2 regions of the Rhizobium sp. 9140 genome follow, and region 2 is predicted to be linked to the other one. Evidence: predicted binding sites of a transcription regulator. Region 2 holds the regulator's gene; the other holds the start of a gene.
What was found. The regulator PhoB, encoded in region 2, activates phosphate uptake and scavenging genes when phosphate is short. The targets are predictions, from matches to a motif close to TGTCATNNANCTGTCAT.
Positions count from the first base shown of each region.

Region 1: the regulator PhoB is predicted to act here: its motif matches at 3,068-3,084, upstream of GA0004734_RS12075 (UDP-2,3-diacylglucosamine diphosphatase).

Region 1 is NZ_FJUR01000001.1:2,561,011-2,565,701, forward strand. Features, by position in the region: gene dgcA (N-acetyl-D-Glu racemase DgcA) at 1-885, shown strand, start outside; gene GA0004734_RS12070 (MFS transporter) at 837-2,060, opposite strand; gene GA0004734_RS12075 (UDP-2,3-diacylglucosamine diphosphatase) at 2,180-3,019, opposite strand; gene GA0004734_RS12080 (NADP-dependent malic enzyme) at 3,191-4,691, shown strand, end outside.
Region 2 is NZ_FJUR01000001.1:1,212,008-1,216,698, reverse strand. Features, by position in the region: gene GA0004734_RS05650 (aspartate aminotransferase family protein) at 1-1,134, opposite strand, end outside; gene GA0004734_RS05645 (GcrA family cell cycle regulator) at 1,572-2,144, shown strand; gene phoB (phosphate regulon transcriptional regulator PhoB) at 2,303-2,986, opposite strand; gene phoU (phosphate signaling complex protein PhoU) at 3,175-3,885, opposite strand; gene pstB (phosphate ABC transporter ATP-binding protein PstB) at 3,941-4,691, opposite strand, start outside.

The DNA.
Region 1 (4,691 bases), 1.3 Mb from region 2:
CGACTGCGGGAGGGCGTGACGAGCGGCATCGGCGAATGCGTCCCCTATGCCCGCTACGGCGAGACGATCGAAAGCGTCGTCGCAGCCATCGAGGCCTGCCGCCACGCGATCGAGCGCGGCATCAGCCGGACGGAACTCGCGCGCGTCATGCCGCCGGGTGCAGCCCGCAATGCGGTGGATTGCGCGCTGTGGGACCTCGAGGCGAAGAGGAGCGCCCTGCCCGTGTGGCAGCTCGCCGGCCTGCCTCTGCCGCAGCCGCTCGTCACCGCCTACACGATCTCGCTCGCCGACGCCGAGACGATGGCGGCCCGCGCGGCGGAAGCCGCCTTCCGTCCGGTCCTCAAGGTCAAGGTGGGCACCGCGGACGACGCCGCCGGCATCCGCGCGGTCCGCAGGTCCGCGCCCGAATCGATCATCATCCTCGATGCGAACGAAGGCTGGACGGAGGACAATCTGGCGGCGCATTTCGCTGTCTGCGAGGAAGCCGGCATCGCGCTCATCGAGCAGCCGCTGCCGTCGGGCCATGACGACATCCTCGCCCGTGTACCCCGCCCCGTCCCCGTCTGCGCGGACGAGAGCGTCCACACCATCGCGGATCTCGATCACCTCGCCGGCAGGTACGACGCCGTCAACATCAAGCTCGACAAGACCGGCGGCCTCACCCACGCCTTCGACATGCGCAACCAAGCGCGCGCCCTCGGCCTCGACGTCATGGTCGGCTGCATGGTCGGCACCTCGCTTGCCATGGCGCCGGCGGCTCTCGTCGCGCAGGGCGCCGCCTTCGTCGACCTTGACGGCCCGCTGCTCCTTGCACGCGACCGCGAGCCCGGCCTGCGCTACGAAGGCTCGCTGCTGATGCCGCTGGAGCCGGAACTCTGGGGCTGAAGCGTCCAGGCGGCGATGAGAAGCGCAAAGCCGATGAAGGCGGCGACCGCCATGGACAGGAAGCCGTGCACGCCAAACCAGCCGTAGAAGATGCCGGAGACGAAGGTGCAAAGCGCCGTGAAAATACCGGTATAGAAGAAGTACATGCCCTGCGCCGCCGTTTCCTGCCGCTCGGCCACGCGCCGCACTAGCATGGTCTGCAGCCCCGTATGCATGATCGCATAGGTGAAGGCGTGGGAACATTGCAGCGCGAAATAGCCCCAGAAGCCGAGATCGAGCGGAAAGACGAGCCAGCGCAGAATGGCAAGCCCCGCGCCCGAGAAGATCATCGCCCAGAGACTGACCCGCACGAGGATGACCTTCGCGGCCACGAACATCGCGATCTCAGCCGCGACGCCGGCGCTCCAGAGAAGCCCCACGTCCGTTCCCGAGAACCCGATGCTCGTCCAGTAAAGCGCCGAAAACGCAAACAGCATGCCGTGGCTGCCGTTGACCAGCCCGACGCCCATCAGCAGCATCTGGATGTCGGGCGCGCGCAGCGCCTTCGGCGGCGGCTCGGCCAGCGTCGTCAGCGTTGAGGGACGCCGCGGCGCGCCGACGCGCGGTGCAAGGAACGTAACCGCCACCATGGCGACGAAGCCCACCGTCATCCCGGGCAGCACCATCATCGCGCCGAAACGGCCGATCAGCGCGCCGCCGATCATTGTCGCGCAGATGAAGGCGATGGAGCCCCAGAGCCGCATCCGCGCATAATCGAAACCCCAGCGCCGCACGCCCGTCAGCGCCACCGCCTCGACGATCGGCACATAGGGCGAATAGACCACGCCCTGCAGCGTGTAGATGACGAGCACCGCCCAGAACGCATGGGACACGAACAGCCCGAGCGCCGTCAGCAGCGACAGGCCGGCCGACCAGAACAGCAGCCGCGTCCGTTCCCCCAGCGCATCCGCAATCATGCCCGCGACCGGCGCTGAGAACACCCGCACGAACATGGGAACGGCCAGAATCACCGAAATCTGCGCGGCATCGAAGGACAGCGACGCCAGCCAGACCGGGAAGAAGGGCAGCGCAAACCCGTTGATGAACAGCGGCGCGCTGAAGAGCAGCGCGATCCGCGCCACGAATCGCGAAGGCGGCGCCGGCTCGTTGAGCCGTGGCGAAGAGGGAGAATCCATTGGGGATGACCTGATGTCGATCCAGCCGGTTATCATGGCCCGGGTAGACCGCGCCAGTGCGAACCTCTCCCGGAAACGGGGAGATGACCGTCACCGGCTGTTTCCGGCAGCGCCCCGTCTCAGGCAGCCTGCCGCGCCAGAAACGACCCGACCAAAGCCTGTGCCTCGCTGCTGTCCTCTGCGGGCTGCGGTGCGCCGGCCAGCACGTTCCAGGTGATCAGCTCCATCCGCCCGTCGGCATGCTCGGCGATCGCCGTGCAGCTCTCCACCCAGTCGCCGGAATTCATGTAGCGGATGCCGTCGATATCCTCGATGACAGCATGATGGATATGCCCGCAGACGACGCCGTCGGCTTCGGCCTTGCGCGCTTCCGCGGCCACGACCGTCTGGAACTCGCCGATGAAGTTGACGGCGTGCTTGACCTGCTGCTTCGCCCAGGCTGAAAACGACCAGTAGGGCATGCCGAGCCGCCGGCGCACGGCGGCAAGGCCGATATTGATGACGATCGCCATGTCGTAGGCCCAGTCGCCGAGATAGGCGAGCAGACGCGCATTGCGCACGACCACGTCGAACTCGTCCCCGTGCAGCACGAGATAACGCAACCCGTCGGCGCTCTCGTGGATATGGCGCGAAGCCACCTCGATGCCGCCGAAATGCATGCCGGGGAAGGCCCGCAGGAACTCATCGTGATTGCCGGGGATATAGATGATGCGCGTACCCTTGCGCGCCTTGCGCAGCAGCTTCTGCACCACGTCGTTGCAGGATTGCGGCCAGTACCACGACCGCTTCAGCCGCCAGCCATCGACGATGTCGCCGACGAGGATGATGGTATCGGCATCGTGCAGGCGCAGGAAATCCAGAAGGTAATCCGTCTTCGCGGCCTTGGAGCCCAGATGCACGTCGGAAATGAACAGGGTCCGGAAATGCCGGACGGCGGGCTCGCTCACTCTCTGGTCCATCGGTCCTCTCCGGGTTTCAGATCCTGCTGTTCCTGAAAACAGACTCCTGTTTCAGGAGCATGACAACACAACACGTGAATGTGAGAAGCCTGCCAAAACCTGAGCCGCGAACTGTACGCACCGGCGAATTCGTGCCAGAAGAACCCCGTTCTGAAAGAGGGTACTGACGCGATGAGCAGCGGCGAAGACACCAAGACACCGAAGACACCGGCCGGCGGCGACCTTGACGAACAGGCGCTGTTCTTCCACCGATATCCGCGTCCCGGCAAGCTGGAGATCCAGGCGACGAAGCCGCTCGGCAACCAGCGGGACCTCGCGCTCGCCTATTCCCCGGGCGTGGCCGCACCCTGTCTCGCCATCCGCGACGACCCGTCGATGGCTGCCGAATACACGGCGCGCGCCAACCTCGTCGCCGTCGTCTCCAACGGCTCGGCCGTGCTCGGCCTCGGCAATATCGGCCCGCTCGCTTCCAAGCCCGTGATGGAGGGCAAAGCCGTCCTCTTCAAGAAATTCGCCGGCATCGATGTGTTCGACATCGAGATCGATGCGCCGGAAATCTCCCGCATGGTCGACGTCGTCTCGGCGCTGGAACCGACCTTCGGCGGCATCAACCTTGAGGACATCAAGGCGCCCGAATGTTTCGAGGTCGAGCGCCAGCTGCGCGCGAAGATGGACATTCCCGTCTTCCACGACGACCAGCACGGCACCGCCATCATCGTCGCCGCCGCCATTCTCAACGGTCTCGAGCTCGCCGGCAAGGACATCGCCAAGGCGAAGATCGTCACCTCCGGCGCCGGTGCCGCTGCCCTTGCCTGCCTCAATCTTTTGGTCGAACTCGGCGCAAGGCGCGAAAACATCTGGGTCCACGATCTCGAAGGCCTCGTCTACGAGGGCCGCGAAGTCCTGATGGACGAATGGAAATCGATCTACGCCCAGAAGAGCGACAACCGGGTTCTGGCCGACAGCATCGCCCATGCCGATGTCTTCCTCGGCCTGTCGGCGGCCGGCGTGCTGAAGCCGGACCTGCTGGTGCAGATGGCCGAGCGCCCGCTCATCATGGCGCTCGCCAACCCGAACCCGGAGATCATGCCCGATCTCGCCCGCGCGGCGCGGCCGGACGCGATGATCTGCACAGGCCGGTCGGATTTCCCCAACCAGGTCAACAACGTCCTCTGCTTCCCCTACATCTTCCGTGGCGCACTCGATTGCGGCGCGCGGACGATCAACGAGGAAATGAAGATGGCCGCCGTCCGCGCCATCGCCGGTCTCGCCCGCGAGGAACCGTCGGATGTCGCCGCCCGCGCCTATTCCGAGGAAACGCCGATCTTCGGCCCGGACTATCTCATCCCCTCGCCCTTCGACCAGCGCCTGATCCTGCGCATCGCCCCGGCCGTCGCCAAAGCTGCGGCCGAGAGCGGCGTCGCCGCGCGGCCGATCACTGATTTCGATGCCTATCTCGACCAGCTGAACCGCTTCGTGTTCCGCTCCGGCTTTATCATGAAGCCGATCTTCACGCTGGCGAAGGCCGCCGAGAAGAAGCGGGTCATCTTCTCGGAAGGCGAGGACGAGCGCGTGTTGCGCGCCGCGCAGGTGCTGCTGGAGGAAGGCACGGCTCTGCCGATCCTCATCGGTCGCCCGCAGATCATCGAATCGCGCCTCAAGCGCTTCGGCC
Region 2 (4,691 bases):
CTCGCGGGCTTCCTCTGCTGTGGTGATCAGCGGCGGAAGCAGGCGAATGACGTTTTCGCCAGCAGGCACCGCCAGCATCTTTTCCGCCCGGATCGCTTTCAGCAGATCTGCCGAGGGAACCACCGCCTTGATGCCGAGCATAAGGCCTTCGCCGCGGATTTCCTCGATCACATCTGGGAAGCGGTCGGCAAGCGACGCCAGGCCCTGGCGGAAGACGAGCGCAACATCGCGCACGTGTTCCAGAAAGCCGTCGCCCAGAACCACGTCAAGCACGGCATTGCCGACGGCCATGGCGAGCGGGTTGCCGCCATATGTGGAGCCATGCGTGCCGGCAACCATGCCGGAGGCGGCCTCTTCCGTCGCAAGGCAGGCGCCAAGCGGAAAGCCGCCGCCGATACCCTTGGCCGCCGCCAGAATATCCGGTGTAATACCGGACCATTCATAGGCGAAGAGCTTGCCGGTACGACCGACGCCGCACTGGACTTCGTCGAAAATCAGCATCAGCCCGTATTCGTCACAGAGGTCGCGCAGCGCCTGCAGGAAAGCCTTGGGCGCCGGGCGTATGCCGCCCTCGCCCTGGATCGGCTCGATCAGGATCGCAGCCGTTTCCTCGGTGATCGCCTCCTTGACGGCATCGAGATCGCCGAAGGGAACCTGCACGAAGCCGGGCGCCTTGGGACCGAAGCCTTCGAGATACTTTGCCTGCCCGCCGGCTGCGATCGTCGCAAGCGTGCGGCCGTGGAACGCGCCTTCGAAGGTGATGACGTGGAAACGCTCCGTCCGGCCCTTGGCGAACTGATAGCGGCGCGCGGTCTTGATGGCGCATTCCAGCGCTTCCGCGCCCGAGTTGGTGAAGAAGACCTTGTCGGCAAACGTGTTGTCGGTCAGGCGCTTGGCAAGCTTTTCCTGGCCGGGAATCTCGTAGAGGTTCGACAGATGCCAGACCTTTTCGGCCTGATCCTTCAGCGCCGCCACCAGATGCGGATGGGCGTGGCCAAGTGAATTGACCGCGACGCCGGCAGCGAAATCGAGATAGCGCGCGCCATCTTCCGCCACCAGCCAGACACCCTCGCCGCGCTCGAAGCGCAGCGGCGCGCGCATGTAGGTCTCGTAAAGTGGGGTTGCCTCGGCCATCGTGCCAATCTCCTCGTCCTGTCCGCGCGGTCTGCGGGAAGGTTCGATCTGTTTTGCAGAGACCGGCAGTGCCGGCCCGGAATGAAAAATACCGCCCTGACGGCGGCGAGCGCACTATCGGTATTTCAGGTGCTGCTGTCAACAAAAGTCCCGGAATTACGGCCTTGTCGCGCGTTTTTCGGGCGCGATGCTTTCTGGAGAAAAGGCCTTGCAAATATATCACGCGGTGACAGCAAGTTGGGGAAAACCCAAAAATCGATTCGGGTCGATTCCCCGGACTCTTGTCAGGGAGTCACCCCGTCTCTAGGTTAGCAAATAATTGCTAGACGCATGCGGCGGACCTAGTCACCAAAAGAGTCAAGGCGTTGCAGCTTCGGAGCCATCCGGGGCGCGGTGAGGGATTCGTCCTTCATGAACGGCCTGGAACGGAGACGACCATGAATTGGACTGACGAGCGGGTTGAGAGACTGAAGAAGCTCTGGGCCGAGGGGTTGAGCGCGAGCCAGATCGCGGCACAGCTCGGCGGTGTCAGCCGTAACGCCGTTATCGGCAAGGTTCATCGCCTGTCGCTTCCCGGTCGTGCGAAAGCCGGTGGTGCCGCCCCGAGCGCAAACCGCCCGAAGCGTCCGGTCGTTGCCGCACGCCCGGCAGCGCCGGAAGCCGTCGTCGCCAACGCCGCCCCGCGCGCAGCACCGCTGCGTCCCATGGCACGCCCGGTCAACACGATGAACGTGAACGCGGATTCCGAAGGCGCCTTCGCACCGGAAACCGCACTGACGGTGACCGGCAGCGGGACGAGCGGCGCAACGGGCAGCAATGTCGTCGTACCGATGTCGCGCAAGCTCGTTCTGACACAGCTTACCGACCGCACCTGCAAGTGGCCGATCGGCGATCCCATGAAGGACGAATTCCACTTCTGCGGCAACGACTCTCCGGATACCTCGCCCTACTGCACATTCCACGCCAAGCTGGCCTACCAGCCCTCGGCAGAACGTCGCCGCGCGCGATAAACGCCTGGTAGACCACAACGAAAAGGCCTTCTTCGTTCTGTGAAGAAGGCCTTTTGCGTTATGGATGATGAAGGATGCTTCGTCTGCACCGGACCTGGGCAATCGACAGCGATGCAGCCCTCGAAGACGTTATGCTTCGGGAGCAAAGCGTCATATCATCAGCTTTCCAGCGAGTAGCCTGCGCCGCGGACCGTGCGGATGACGTCTTGCATGTTGGAGAAATTGAGGGCCTTGCGCAGGCGGCCGACATGGACGTCGACGGTGCGTTCGTCCACATAGATGTCATGACCCCAGACGCCGTCGAGAAGCTGCGAGCGGGAGAAGACGCGACCGGGCGAGGCCATGAAGAATTCGAGCAGGCGAAACTCCGTCGGCCCGAGGCGGACTTCGCGGGTTTTGCGGTGAACGCGGTGGGTTTCGCGGTCCAGCTCGATATCGCCGCATTTCAGAAGCGAGGACAGGACTTCGGGACGCGCACGGCGCAGCATGGCCTTCACGCGCGCGATCAGCTCGGGCGTCGAAAATGGCTTCACGACATAGTCGTCGGCGCCAGTGGCAAGGCCGCGAACCCGCTCGCTCTCTTCGCCCCGCGCCGTCAGCATGATGATCGGCAGGCGCTCCGTTTCGCTGCGCTGGCGCAGGCGACGGCAGAGCTCGATGCCGGAAACGCCGGGCAGCATCCAGTCGAGGATCAGAAGATCGGGCAGCCGCTCCTGCAGCCGCACCTCTGCCTCGTCGCCCCGGTTGATGGTGTCGACATCGAAGCCTTCGGCCTCAAGATTGTAACGCAGGAGGACGCTCAGCGCTTCTTCATCTTCGACAACGGCAATTTTCGGCTGCATTTCTGGACTCCGTAGTCTCCTTGTCACGCGACAAGGCTTTCGCCAGAACCCGAGGGCGGCGATCATCGTTGACAGTTCATGCGCGGCGCAGAGGCCACCGGATGGCTGCATATCCTTCAGCCGAACGTCCGCCGGCATCGAGACCGGAAGCAACGGCGCAGGAGCATTTCGGCTCCCGCGCCGCTCGCTCAGGTGGCGAGTGCGCCGACGGTGTTCGACGAGTCGTCCTTCGGACGTTCGCCCAGCGGCTGCGCACCGGTCGTCATGTAGTAGATCGTCTCGGCGATGTTGGTCGCGTGGTCGCCGATGCGCTCGATGTTCTTGGCGCAGAACAGGAGATGCGTGCAGGGCGTGATGTTGCGCGGGTCTTCCATCATGTAGGTTAGAAGCTCGCGGAACAACGAGGTGTAGATCGCGTCGATCTCGCTATCACGCTCGCGAATGGCCTTTGCCTTCTCGGCCGAGCGGGATGCGTAGACATCCAGCACTTCCTTCAGCTGCATCAGCGTCAACTCGGCCAGATGCTCGATGCCGCGGGACAGCTGCCGCGGCAGGCTGGCGCTGGAGACGGCGATGACGCGCTTGGCCGTATTTTTGCCGAGATCGCCCACGCGCTCCAGATCGGCCGCAATGCGGATCGACCCCATGATTTCGCGCAGGTCGGCCGCCATCGGCTGGCGCTTGGCAATCGTCACGATCGCCTTCTCGCCGATCTGGCGCTCGGCGTCGTCAAGCACGACGTCGTCGGAGATGACCTTCTGGGCAAGACCCAGATCGGCATTGACGAGGGCGCGAACGGATTCGGCCACCATCTGCTCGGCAAGGCCACCCATCTCGGAGATACGGCGGCTCAGATATTTCAGGTCTTCGTCATAGACGGATGCGATATGGGTTGCCATGGATCCTGTCCTTGGAGTTCGGTCACGGGCACAAGGCTGTCGGTCGGGCGACCGATCAGCCGAAGCGGCCCATGATGTAATCCTGGGTGCGCTGGTCATCCGGATTGGTGAACATCTTGTCGGTGTCGTTCTCCTCGACAAGATTGCCGAGGTGGAACATGGCGGTGCGCTGCGAGACGCGGGCTGCCTGCTGCATGGAGTGCGTGACGATCACGATCGTGTAGTTGGCGCGCAGCTCGTGGATCAGTTCCTCGACCTTGGCGGTGGCGATCGGGTCGAGCGCCGAACAGGGCTCGTCCATGAGGATGACTTCGGGGCTGACGGCAACGGCGCGCGCGATGCAGAGACGCTGCTGCTGGCCACCGGAAAGGCCGGTGCCCGACTCGTGCAGGCGGTCCTTGACCTCGTTCCACAGACCGGCCTTCTGCAAGCTCTGCTCGACGATGGCGTCGAGTTCGGCCTTGGTGCGGGCGAGACCGTGGATCTTCGGCCCGTAGGTCACGTTTTCATAGATGGACTTCGGAAACGGGTTCGGCTTCTGGAAAACCATGCCGACGCGGGCGCGCAGTTCGACGACGTCGATCGAGGGATCGTAGATATCACCGCCGTCGAGCGTGATCTTGCCCGTGACCTTGCAGTGGTCGATCGTGTCGTTCATGCGGTTGAGCGTCCGCAGGAAGGTTGACTTGCCGCAGCCCGAGGGGCCGATCAGCGCCGTGACCGTGTTTTCGCGGATGTTGAGGTTCACGTCGAACAGCGCGCGCTTTTCGCCGTAGTAGACCGACACATCCTTGCCAATCATCTTG